DNA from 3 places in the Halomonas sp. FeN2 genome. Region 1 is predicted to be linked to each of the others. Evidence: predicted binding sites of a transcription regulator. Region 1 holds the regulator's gene; each other region holds the start of a gene.

Region 1 (4,459 bases):
CGACCCCGACAATAAGCAAGCGTCGTTTGCCAAGGTTCAAGCTGAAATCGACAGCGCTCGCGCTGACTGCGTGGTGCTGGCGCGCTATATGCAAATACTGCCCCCCGAGCTGTGCGCGCGCTATGCGGGGCGAGTGATCAATATTCACCACAGCTTTTTGCCCTCTTTTGCCGGGGCTAAGCCTTACCATCAAGCTTACCAGCGTGGCGTTAAACTGATCGGCGCTACCTGTCACTATGTAACCGAGGAACTCGACGCAGGTCCTATCATCGAACAGGATATCCATCGTGTTAGCCACTGCCACACACCCACTGATCTAGTGCGCTTTGGACGTGATGTAGAAAAAGCCGTGCTCGCTCGGGGCTTGCGCTGGCACTTGGAAGATCGCGTGCTGGTGCACGGCAACAAGACAGTGGTATTTAGTTAACGCTCATCAACCCTAGAGGCCGCCATGTCATTTGCGCAAAGTGTACTAGCGCCCTGGGCGCTGCTGCTCACCTGGCTACTCTCGCTGGGCGTGATAGCGTGGACACTTTGGCGGCGGCCCTGGCAGGTATTGATCGAGGATACCGCGCTTCAGCACCGCTGGTTAGGCGCCACGCTGGCGGTGATGCTTATGTGGCAGCTTCGCGCGCAGGCGGTTGATTGGCTAACGCTGCACCTTGTCTTTACGGTATTGATGACACTGGTTTTTAAAGCGCCGTTAGCGCTGATCAGCAACGTGCTGATCAATATCGCCATGGTGGTGATTGGTCGCAATGAATGGATGTTGTTGGGGGCAAATGTGCTGGTTACCGGGATCGTTCCGGCGGCCGTTATTGGCACGGTATGGCGGCTGGTAGATCGCCGCCTGCCGGATAACTTGATGGTCTTTCTGTTTGCCTGCGGTTTTTTCGGCGCGGCGCTGGCAACGCTAGGGGGAGGTCTGGCGGCGGTAGTGCTGATTATCGTCGCAGGGACTGACCCTGAGGCGATCTACCTTGCCCAGGAGTACGCGCGCTTCCTGCCCTTGTTAATGCCTTCAGAGGCGTTTATTACCGGCATGCTGCTAAGTATTTTATTGGTCTATCACCCTAACTGGGTGGCCACCTTCAATGACCACCGCTATATCGACATGCAATAGTGTGGGGGCTAGCAGCCTGTCGGGCTTGACCGATCGTCGCGAGAAGCACGGATTTTGAGCCAAATTTATCGATCGATTGAGGCGAATAGCGCGCTATTTAACGAAATCGATCGAATAAAGTTGGCCAAAATACCGGGATTCGCAGTAGATCAGTGTTAAGTCCGACAGGCTGCTAGCCGAGTGCCTGGCCGTTACCGCCTCGAATCACTCCGACTCCAACGCCTTCGATATCGAGGGATTGGGAGCGCAGGTCGATTTCAATGGGCGCAAAATCAGGGTTCTCTGCAAACAGCGTCACTTGATGCCCCTGGCGTTTGAAGCGTTTAACCGTTACTTCATCGTCTAAGCGGGCAACCACGATCTGGCCATCGCGCACTCGTTCGGTGCGATGAACCGCCAATAAATCACCCTCCAAAATGCCAATATCCTTCATGGAAAGCCCGCGCACACGCAGCAGGTAGTCAGCTTTGGGCGTGAAGTACTCAGCCGGCAGGGGGCAGTAACGATCAATATGTTCAGCGGCTAAAATGGGGCTTCCAGCGGCCACCTCACCGATCACTGGCAGGCCAGCGGGCAGGGGTTCAACGTTGGCAGCGGGTAACGCGGTGACTGCGCTATCGAGGGTCTCTTGAGGTTCCTGGTTGGGCAGGCGAATGCCTCGAGACGTGTTGCGGATAATGCGAATAACGCCTTTGCGTTCCAGCGCGCGCAGGTGCTCTTCAGCCGCATTGGGGGAGCGGAAGCCGAGTGCTTTGGCAATCTCAGCACGGGTAGGAGGGTAGCCAAATTCGCCCATAGTCTTAACGATAAAATCAAACACGTGCTGTTGGCGAGCGGTTAGCGGACGCGACATACCAGACTCCATAAATAGTGAATAGACAGTAACAAGCTAAATGTCGACTTAATCAATAAGTGTTTAAGTATACAGTATGTTCCTCTGTCCAGTATATGGCCTGTCAGTGCCTATCGACTATGTCTATACAATTTTCCTAAGAAACCTCTGATTAACTATTGCGCTCGACCATACGGCGTTAAAAATCGCCTCAAAATGCTCATTTACAACCCGTAAACTCCGCTTTTTCGTTGATTTTTGCCTTGTCTGGTCTTCGCTCATTACGTTAAACAGAGGCCCCTTAATCGTTTGAAACTAAGTTTCTGCTTATTTAACCTGCCACATTTTGTCAGTAAATCAAGCGTTGAGCCCACCAAGGTTATGGCATAGTATTTTGCTATGTTTTAAACACCTGTTTCCCTGGAGAGCGACATGGCTCAATCTGATACGGTGACCCGTATACTCGATACTGCTGAGGTGCTGTTTGCAGAGCGGGGTTTTGCCGAAACTTCGCTGCGCAACATCACTAGCAAAGCGCGCGTTAACCTGGCCGCTGTTAATTACCATTTTGGTTCCAAAAAAGCCCTGATTCAGGCCGTTTTTTCCCGCTATTTGGATCCTTTTACTCAGCGTTTTCATACCGCGCTGGATGAGCTGGAAGGCCAACACGCTGGTCGTGTTATTCCACTTGAAACACTGCTCGAAACCATGGCCACCACCGTTCTTGCGGTACCCGCCGAACGTAATAGCTTAAAAGTGTTCATGCGCTTGCTCGGTCTTGCCTACAGCCAGGCACAGGGGCATCTCAGGCGCTATATCCAGCAAGAGTATGGTGATGTGTTTACCCGCTTCACCGAGCTTGTACGTAAAGCAACGCCGGATCTGCCTGACGCTGAGCGCTTTTGGCGGCTACACTTTATGCTTGGGACGGTAATATTTACCCTTTCTGGCCTCGATGCACTGCGCGATATCGCGGAGAAGGATTACCACGAACAGGTCTCGGTGCGTGATTTGGTCAGACGCTTGCTTCCTGTCGTTGTGGCTGCCATGAATGCGCCGTTACCCATGACCCTTGAAGAAGCCAAACCTGAAGAAGGAAAACATGCGAACGCCTACGCTAGCTGAGCTACCTCCCACTGAGAATATCTGGCTGGAGATTGATACTACCCAACAGGCGCTGCGCTGTTGGCGAGGGCCTAAAGTGCTCCATGAGTGTGCAATCTCCTCCGGTGCTGCTGGAAGCGGGGAGCGCAATGGCAGTGGTAAAACGCCCCACGGCTGGCATTATGTGCGAGCCGCTATTGGTGGAGACATGCCCGAAAATGCGGTGTTTCGCGGTCGTCGCTGGACGGGCGAGACCTTTTCGCCCGAACTCGCCAAAGAGCATCCTGAGCGTGATTGGATTTTGACCCGCATACTGTGGCTGTGTGGCTTGGAAAAAGGCGTGAACCGCGGTGGTCAGGTGGACTCGCAAAGGCGCTATATCTACCTGCACGGGACGCCGTATGAAGAGCCTATGGGAGTAGCTGCGTCCCACGGCTGTATTCGTGTACGCAATCCTGATCTGCTCTATATCTTTTCGTTAGCGTTGCCGGGAACACCTGTTTGGTTGCACGGTGGCCGCCAATCCTTTGATTGACCTTTTTCAATTGTTTCAAAATCCATGATCACATGGGGAGGGTAGGTTGAAGCGAGGGTCTTTCGCTTCAGGGACGGCGAAAGTAGCGCCCATGGATGGGGTAACAGCGCCCTCGCGGAAACCTGCCCTCATCATCGAAGTTTATCGATTGCCAACGACGATTGCCTTGGCAAAACTACACAGATTTTGACACCGCTAGACGATCGTCTAGAATCATCGCCCCTTTTAATGGACCTATCACGATGACTCAACCGTTAGGCCCGGTCATGCTTGACCTTGAAGGCACCAAATTGACGGCTGCAGAAAAGCGCTTGCTGCTAGACCCGACGGTCGGGGGCGTTATTCTGTTTGCCCGCAATGTCGAAAATGGCTATCAGGTTCGCAAGCTCTGCAGCGATATTCGCCGCGTGCGTGCTGATTTACTGCTCGCCGTGGATCAAGAGGGCGGTCGCGTTCAACGCATCAAAGAGGGGTTAACACGCCTGCCAGCCATGGCGCGTATCGGTGAGAGCTACCGCACCACCCCGGAAGAGGGGCTGGCGTTAGCCAAAGATGCCGGCTGGTTGTTAGGTATGGAGATGGCTGCCTGTGGTTTGGATCTGAGCTTCGCCCCGGTATTAGATGTTGAGAGCGGTCTGTCCAGCGTTATCGGCGATCGTAGTTTTAGTAGTGACCCCCAGCACGTGGCGCAACTAGGTAGCGCCTTTATTCAAGGGCTTCATGATGCCGGTATGGCTGCTGTGGGCAAGCACTTTCCCGGCCACGGCGGGGTTGCGGCGGACTCCCACGTTGCCTTGCCAGTAGACGATCGCCCGCTGGAAGTGATTAAACAGCACGATCTTGTGCCCTTTACCCAATTAGCCCC
Region 2 (4,459 bases), 1.4 Mb from region 1:
CAGGTGAACAAGCGTATTAGAGCGCCATTAGAAATGTAAGAGGGGGATTTTTACAGGCTGGGGAAAACGTATTAAAGACAGGAGAGCGCGTAGCGAATTTGTTCGAAATCGAAGCCGCGACTGGCGAGAAAGCGTTCGCGCCTAGCGCGCTCTTTCGGCGTCTCGCCGGGGCTATCAAACCGCCGCGCCAGGGTTTCCCTGGCCAGCTCAAACCAGTCGACCTGCTCGCCCTCCTCCACCTCTTCAAAAGCGGCAGTAAGGGTTTCCTGGTCAACACCGCGTTGGCGCAACTCGCCTTTAATACGAATCACGCCCTGGCCACGCAGAATGCGCGAGCGCACGAAACTGGCCGCAAAGCGCGCGTCAGACTGCAGCCCTTGCTCAACCAAGGCATCCAAGCATTCATCAATAGCGGCATCGTCGAAGGATTTTTTCTTCAGGCGCTGGGCGAGCTCGGCGCGGGAGTATTCGCGCCGAGCCAGTAAGCCAATAGCGATATCACGGGGCGTGGCATCACGCTGGGAGGTGAATGCCATCAGTTTGTCTTGGACATCGTCGGCTTGGGTAGAATCGGCTTAAAGCAGATCGTCATCACCCGCATCCAGCTCTGCCGCTGCTTCGGCAGGTGCATCTTCCTTCTCCTTTTTAGGATCGGGCTTGGCCAGGAGCTGTTCACGAATCTGTGTTTCGATTTCGAGCATGATCTCCGGGTGCTCTTCCAGATAGAGCGCTGAATTGGCTTTACCCTGACCGATTTTCTTACCTTTATAGCTGTACCAGGCACCGGCTTTGTCGACCAGGTTGCACTGCACGCCCAGGTCGATGACCTCACCGGCGTGGTAGATACCCTTACCGTAAAGAATCTGGAATTCAGCTTGACGGAACGGCGGCGCCACCTTGTTTTTGACTACTTTCACGCGGGTTTCGTTACCGGTGACTTCATCACCCACTTTCACCGAGCCGGTACGACGAATATCCAGACGCACGCTGGCATAGAACTTCAGCGCGTTACCGCCGGTAGTGGTTTCGGGGCTACCAAACATGACGCCGATCTTCATGCGGATCTGGTTGATGAAGATCACCAAACAGTTGGCGTTTTTGATATTACCGGTGATTTTACGCAGCGCCTGAGACATCAAACGCGCCTGCAGGCCAACGTGGGAATCACCCATTTCGCCTTCGATTTCAGCCCGCGGCGTTAGAGCTGCGACCGAGTCGATAACGATCACATCAACACCGCCGGAGCGAACCAGCATGTCGGTAATTTCCAGCGCCTGCTCGCCGGTATCCGGCTGGGAAACCAGCAGGTCATCCAGATTAACACCCAGTTTTTCTGCGTAGCTGGGGTCAAGGGCGTGTTCGGCATCCACGAAGGCACACACTTTGCCCTGCTTCTGCGCCTGAGCAATCACCGAAAGGGTCAGGGTCGTTTTACCCGACGACTCCGGGCCGAAGATCTCACACACACGGCCAAACGGCAGGCCGCCGATGCCGAGGGCGATATCCAGACCCAATGAACCGGTGGAAACCGACGGCATGACGACACGCGGCGCGTCGCCTAGACGCATGACGGTGCCCTTGCCGAACTGACGGTCGATTTGGGTGAGTGCAGCGTTTAGCGCTTTAGTGCGGTTGTCATCCTGAGCCATTCAGAGATTCCTCATAACAAGCTGTATAATTAGCCAGTAGTATGCCAAAGATTACGCCGTAAACAAATCCTTGATCGCGCTTTCTCTCATCTATTTTCTTAACACTCTTTTTTGCCTAAGCACCTTTTTCTTACGATTAGTTCGTCTTGCTCGCTTTTTCACTCGCATTCAGGCGTGCCACCAGCCCTACCAAGGCCTGACGCACGGCTTGCTCCCGAACTGCCGAGCGATCTCCAGGAAAGTGGAAGCACTCAGCTTCCTGGGAAGCGGTATCTCCCCAGGCCAGCCACACCGTCCCCACCGGCTTCGCATCGCTACCGCCATCTGGGCCAGCCACACCGCTAACGGCAACGGCTAGTCCTGCACCACTTTCACGGCATGCGCCTATCACCATGGCTTTAACGACCTCTTTGCTGACGGCACCGTGCTCGGCCAGCGTGGTCTCGGGCACACCCAGTAAGCGAGTTTTAGCGGCATTCGCATAGGTTACATAGCCCGTCGTGAAATAAGCTGAGCTACCCGCCACCTCGGTAATGGCGCTGGCAATACCGCCCCCCGTGCATGATTCCGCAGCGGTCACTTCCACATCCTGCTGCTTACACAGCCGCCCCAGCCGCTGAGCTAACAGGGTTAAATCGAGATTTTTCAGGCTAGTTTCGCTGGGCACTATGGTCGCTCCTTCAAGTGAGTCGTCTGTTCAGCGTAGAATACTGCGTTTAGCTTTCTCAAAGAAATTGCTCAATCAGGACGCCCATGTCACAGGCCATTCCCCCTAACACGCCCATGATCACGCAATATTTAAAGATCAAGCGCGAGCACCCCGAGGTACTGCTGTTCTACCGCATGGGGGATTTTTACGAACTGTTTTTCGACGACGCCAAGCGCGCCGCCGCGCTGCTGGATATTACCCTCACCCAGCGCGGGCAGTCTGGCGGCAAGCCGATCCCGATGGCGGGCGTACCCTACCACAGTGCTGAGGGCTATCTAGCGCGCTTGGTCGCCGGCGGCGAGTCGGTGGCTATTTGTGAGCAAATTGGCGACCCTGCTACCAGCAAAGGGCCTGTTGACCGCCAGGTGGTGCGTATTGTCACTCCCGGTACGCTCCACGATGAAGCGCTGCTCGATGCGCGCCGCGACAACGTACTGGTATCCGTTTCGCCCGGAAAAGAGAGCTGGGGCCTTGCCTGGCTGGAACTCTCCAGCGGCCGCTTCAATGTGCTGGAAGTAGACAGCGAAGCCGAAATGCTCGCCGAGCTGACGCGCCTCTCCCCGGCCGAGCTGCTGGTGCCCGAAAGCCTAACGCTACCCGATGCCTGGTCACAAAAGCGCAGCCTGCGCCGCCAGGGCGAGTGGCTGTTTGATTTGGAAAGCGCCACCCGCAGCCTGTGTGATCAGTTTGAAGTACAGGATTTACGCGGCTTTGGCTGTGCACACTTAACCACCGCGCTGATTGCTGCCGGGGTATTAATCGATTACGCCCGTGACACTCAGCGCTCGCGCCTGCCCCACGTAACCGCGATCAGCGTTGAAAACCGCGACGACGCGGTGGTGATCGACGCCGCCAGCCGCCGCAATCTGGAAATTGATATCAACTTGGGCGGCAGTAGCGACAACACCCTGGCCAGCGTGCTGGACACCTGTACCACAGCCATGGGTTCGCGGCTGCTCAAACGCTGGCTTAACCGCCCGCTGCGTCAACGCGAGATTGTCCAGGCCCGTCATGCGGGGGTAGCGCTGCTAAGTCTGGACGCTGCCTATATGCCGCTGCGCGAGACGTTGAGCGCAGTGGGCGACGTGGAGCGCATTTTGGCCCGGGTGGCGCTATATAGTGCCCGTCCACGCGATTTGGCGCGGCTGCGGGATGCACTGGTAACACTCCCGGAACTGGAGCAGCAGCTTAGCGAGGTTGAGAGCGGCAGCGCGCTGGATAACCTGCGCCCGCATATTCGCCCCTACCCAGAAATGGCCGATATGCTCAGCCGCGCGCTGGTAGAAAATCCGCCGGTGGTGATCCGCGATGGTGGCGTAATTGCCGACGGCTTTGATGCCGAGCTGGATGAGCATCGCGGCATGGCAGAGAACGCCGGCGACTACCTGATTCAGCTAGAGATTCGCGAGCGTGAGCGCACGGGGCTAGCCAATCTCAAAGTGGGCTACAACCGGGTGCACGGCTACTTCATTGAACTACCGCGTTCACAAGCCCAGCAGGCGCCTGCCGACTATATTCGACGCCAAACGCTGAAAAATGCCGAACGGTTTATTATTCCTGAGCTTAAAGAGTTTGAGGATAGGGCGCTATCGGCCAAATCTCGTGCGCTCACTCGCGAAAAATGGCTTTACGACCAACTGCTGGGCGACCTTAACAACAGCCTTCACGCGCTACAAAGCACCTCTCAAGCGCTAGCCGAGCTGGACGTGCTGTGCGCCTTTGCCGAACGCGCCGAGGCGTTGAACTGGGTACGCCCAACGCTAAGTGAATCCACCGGCATTCAAATTGATGCGGGGCGCCACCCGGTAGTCGAGCAGGTCAGCGAGACGCCCTTTGTACCCAACGACGTGACGCTTAACCCTGACCAGCATATGTTGATTATTACCGGCCCCAATATGGGCGGTAAATCAACCTATATGCGCCAGACGGCGCTCATCGCCCTACTGGCACATTGCGGTAGCTTTGTGCCCGCCGACGCCGCCGAGATCGGCCCGCTGGATCGAATATTCACCCGCATTGGCTCATCGGATGACTTGGCGGGCGGGCGCTCTACCTTTATGGTCGAGATGACCGAAACAGCTAATATTCTCCATAATGCCAC
Region 3 (4,459 bases), 2.3 Mb from region 1:
ACACTTTGCTGGGCAAAAGACGTTCGCGATGCGGTGACCGGGCGGGAAATATGTCCGCGTAGGCGGACTTCTTCGAGTAGGTGTGGCGGTAGCTCGCGCAAAAAGCGCGACGGGCGTGGAAACACCTCTTTGCCGTGCAGGCGCCGGGTTTCGGCGTGGGTCAGGTAGAGCTTCTGCATGGCGCGGGTGACGCCGACGTAGCAGAGCCGACGCTCCTCTTCGAGCCTACCCGGTTCCTCCAGGGACATCTTGTGTGGAAACAGCCCCTCCTCGACACCGGCAATAAAGACGACGGGGAACTCCAGGCCTTTGGCGGAGTGCAGCGTCATCAGCTGTACGCTGTCCTCAAACTCTTCGGCTTCATGGTCGCCAGCATTAAGGGCGGCTTCTGAAAGAAACGCTTCCAGTGCGGCCATGCCTTCGCCCGCTTCAGGGGCTTCAAAAACATCGCCTTGGGTAAAGGCGCGGGCAGCAGTGACGAGCTCTTCCAGGTTTTCGACCCGCGCCTGGCCTTTCTCGCCGCGCTCACTCTTGTGGTGCTCGATCAAACCGGTATGCACCGTGACGTGATCGATAATTTCGTGCAGCGCCATGCCAGAGGCATCGTTATCGAGCTGCTCAATCAGGTTGGCGAAGGTTTGCACGGCATTGGCCGCGCGGCCTTTCAAGGTGCCGTCGTTAATCGCATCGTGGAGTGCCTGCCACAGCTGAATGCCTTGTTCACGGGCACGTAGGCGGACAATCTCCACCGTGCGCGTGCCGATACCGCGGGTGGGTACGTTGATCACCCGCTCAAGCGAGGCGTCATCATCGCGGTTGAGCATCAGGCGCAGGTAGGCCAGGGCATTCTTGATTTCCAGGCGCTCGTAAAAGCGGTGACCACCGTAAATACGGTAGGGCATGCCTTGGCGAATCAGCGTCTCTTCCAGCAGGCGAGACTGGGCGTTTGAGCGGTAGAGAATCGCGATATCGCGGCGGTTAAAGCCTTCGTCGACCTTCTCCTTGATGGTGTCGACGATATAGCGCGCTTCTTCCAGGTCGTTAAACCCGGCGTAGATCGAGATCGGCTCGCCTTCGATACCGTCGGTCCACAGGTTTTTACCCATCCGCTCGCTGTTGTGGCTGATCAGCGTATTGGCGGCTTCCAGAATCGCGCTGGTGGAGCGATAGTTCTGCTCGAGCCGCACGGTGTGGGTTTGCGGAAACTCCTGCTCAAAGCGGCTGATATTCTCCACCTTGGCACCGCGCCAGCCGTAGATCGACTGGTCGTCATCACCGACGGCAGTCATCGGCGTCTTCATGCCGGTGAGCAGCTTTAGCCAGGCGTACTGCAGGGTATTGGTATCTTGAAACTCATCCACCAGGACATGACCAAAGCGCTCTTGGTAGTGGTTTAACAGCGCCGGGTTATCGCGCAGCAGCTCCAGGCTGCGTAGCAGCAGTTCACCGAAATCGACCAGGCCGCCGCGCTCGCAGGTGAGCTGGTAGCGCTCGTAGAGCTCAACCATCTGGCCCATGTAGGCATCGCCATCCACATTGACCTGGTGCGGGCGCAGTCCCTCCTCTTTGCAGCCGGAGATAAAGTGCTGCACTTGGCGGGGCGGGTAGCGTTCGTCGTCGATGGCGTAATCTTTCAGCAGCCGTTTGACCAGCCGTAGCTGATCGTCAGAATCGATAATCTGGAAGTGTTGCGGCAGCTTGGCGTCCTGCCAATGGGTGCGCAGCAGGCGGTGGGCGATGGAGTGAAAGGTACCTACCCACACATGGCGCATCGAGATGCTTAGCAGCGCCTCGAGGCGGGTGCGCATCTCCTTGGCGGCTTTATTGGTAAAGGTTACCGCCAGCAGTGCGTAGGGTGAAAGCCCTTCGGCCTGCATCAGCCAGGCGATGCGATGAACCAGCACGCGGGTTTTGCCCGAGCCTGCGCCTGCGAGCACCAATAGATTACCTTGGGGAGCGCTCACTGCTTCGCGCTGGGCGGAGTTGAGCTGATCGAGAATCGCCGTGACGTCGTCCATAGTAGCCGCTGCCGGATCAAAAAATAGGCGGCTAGTCTAGCACAGCCAGCTAACTGGCTGTGTATACAGGTGTGGCAATCTTCTCGCCTCTGTGTCGAGGGCAGGTTTCCGCGAGGGCGCTGTGAACCCATCCGTGGGCGCTACTTTTGCATCTGACCGCCATGGAGGGCGGAAATGCCGGAATTGTCAGGAACACTTTCCGGCCCTGTCAAAAGACCCTCGCTTCAACCTGCCCTCGCACTCGGTATAGGCAAAGACTAGGAATCTTCAGGAAAGCGCAGCGTATTAAGGCTCTTTTTAACCGCTTTGAGCTGTTCGGCGAGTTTCGGCCCGCGGGTTTTGGCCACGCCCACGGCGAGTACATCGATAAGCACCAGGTGTGCAATCCGCGAGCTAAGCGGGGTGTAGATTTCGGTGTCTTCGTGAACATCGATATACAGCGGCAGGCTAACCTCTTCGGCGAGCGGCGAGCCGCTGGGGCACAGGCCAATGACTGTCGCGCCCGCTTCGCGAGCCAAGCGCACGCTGGCGACCAACGCTTTGGTACGGCCGGTTTGGGAAATGGCCACCACCACATCGCCATCGTTCAAGGTCACCGCCGACATATTCTGCATATGCGGGTCAGCGTAGGCAGAGGTAGAAATTTGTAGCCGGAAAAATTTGTGCTGAGCATCAAAAGCCACCGCGCCGGATGCCCCAAAACCATAGAACTCGACCCGATTGGCCATCGCCAGGGCGTTGACTGCACGGCCCAGGGCGTCGTTATCCAACCGGTCACGAACCGAGAGTAGCGTACCCACGGTCGAGTCAAAGATGCTGTGGGAAAATTCAGCGACCGAGTCGCTATCGTTCATGGAGAACTGCGCAAACTGACTGCCGCTGGCCAGCATTTGCGCCAGCTGTAGTTTGAAGTCCTGAAAGCCATTGCAACCCAGCGCACGGCAAAAGCGCACAACGGTAGGTTCGCTAACGGTGGCTTCGGTGGCCAGGTCCACAATACGCATGTGGATGACCTCTTCGGGGTTGCGCAGTACAAACCGCGCCACTTTTTGCTCGGAGCGTCGAAAGTGCTCCATGCGGCGTCTCATTTCATCGAACAGGGCGCGACTCACGTTCAGCTCCTTGGCTTTCTAGCTCACTTGGCTACGTTGGCATTGGTCACAGTATGCCTGACTGATGGCGCAAATGGGCACTGATAACGACGTTCAGGCTAGCGTTTAAAGGCCGTTAGCCCCTTTTTTTAAGATTGGTCATCATTTTGTCAAGTAGGTTATAGTAATAATTGAAGTGCCGCACTGCATCATAACAGTCGTCACGGATGCAGGTGGACGAAGGCATATTCATCTGGAGGAACGTCGATTATGAGAAACGTCGAACGAATCACCTCGGTTAAAAGCGAATTGCTCGACATCTTCATGAGTATGGAAGTCGATGAGCATGCTCAGCGCCAGCGCAGCGCTGCCCAACGCAGCTTAAGAGCGCGGCGGGGTATTGAGCTTCATCGTGAGTTTCAAAAGTTATCGCGGGATATCGCCCCCTTGCCCGATGAAGATCGGCAAGAGAGCGAATTACACTAAGTTTCAGGATGCCAAGAGAGTAGGGGCGCAACTATTATCTGCGCAGAACCACGCTGCCCTGCCGGTTAGCAGGGCCTTGGCAGCTCGGCTATACAAGCGGCTGAGCTTAGATTAACCCTGTTACGAAGACGGCAATAACGCCAGCGGGCGCTACATAGCGCGCGATGACGTTCCATACGCTCTTGCCGGTCGCTGAAAGACCCAGTTCATCTTCCACGCTGCTGCGCTCCAGGCACCAAGCGGTGAATAGAATCGCGCCCAGCCCCGTCAGCGGCAGCATTATTTTGCTGGTCAGCGTATCCAGCAGGTCAAACACGCCCAGTCCAAACAGCACCGGTTCGCTCCACACGTTGAATGACAACAGCGCCGCAATACCTAGTAACCAAGCACCCACTCCGGCCACAACGGTAGCCATGACACGGCTTAGCGGCGTGCGTTCTTCAATGAATTCCACCACGGGCTCAAGCAGTGAAATGGCCGACGTCAATGCCGCAAACGTCAGCAGCAAAAAGAACATCAAACCTAACAGTAAACCACCATCAATATTGCCAAAGGCCAGTGGTAGGGTGACGAAAATCAGCCCTGGGCCCGAAGCGACATCCAAATTATTTGCAAACACGATCGGGAAGATGGCTAAACCCGCGCCCAACGCGATGACGGTATCCATGATGATGACCGTGCGGGCGGTTTGCAGCAGGTCGATCTCTTTGCCCAGATAAGAGCCGTAAGCCATCATTATGCCCATACCCAGAGAGAGGGTGAAGAAGGCGTGGCCCAAGGCGGCTAGCACGGTTTCTGCTGTGAGCTTGCTCCAGTCCGGGTTGAACATATACGTCAACGCCTCGCCAAAATGACCGGTTGTCA

What was found. Region 1 encodes LexA, which represses DNA repair genes until DNA is damaged. Its sites were predicted from a motif close to TACTGTNTANNTANACAGTA; they were not measured.
Region 2: the regulator LexA is predicted to act here: its motif matches at 1,669-1,688, upstream of recA (recombinase RecA).
Region 3: the regulator LexA is predicted to act here: its motif matches at 2,070-2,089, upstream of uvrD (DNA helicase II).

Annotation. Positions count from the first base shown of each region.
Region 1 is NZ_CP074200.1:4,750,109-4,754,567, forward strand. It holds gene purU (formyltetrahydrofolate deformylase) at 1-427, shown strand, start outside; gene KF947_RS21925 (energy-coupling factor ABC transporter permease) at 452-1,123, shown strand; gene lexA (transcriptional repressor LexA) at 1,296-1,976, opposite strand; gene KF947_RS21935 (TetR/AcrR family transcriptional regulator) at 2,388-3,080, shown strand; gene KF947_RS21940 (L,D-transpeptidase) at 3,058-3,594, shown strand; gene nagZ (beta-N-acetylhexosaminidase) at 3,837-4,459, shown strand, end outside.
Region 2 is NZ_CP074200.1:3,317,857-3,322,315, reverse strand. It holds gene KF947_RS15355 (regulatory protein RecX) at 72-536, opposite strand; gene recA (recombinase RecA) at 576-1,649, opposite strand; gene KF947_RS15345 (CinA family protein) at 1,786-2,319, opposite strand; gene mutS (DNA mismatch repair protein MutS) at 2,403-4,459, shown strand, end outside.
Region 3 is NZ_CP074200.1:2,410,513-2,414,971, reverse strand. It holds gene uvrD (DNA helicase II) at 1-2,018, opposite strand, end outside; gene hexR (transcriptional regulator HexR) at 2,276-3,130, opposite strand; gene KF947_RS11045 (PA3496 family putative envelope integrity protein) at 3,380-3,595, shown strand; gene KF947_RS11040 (sodium-dependent transporter) at 3,702-4,459, opposite strand, start outside.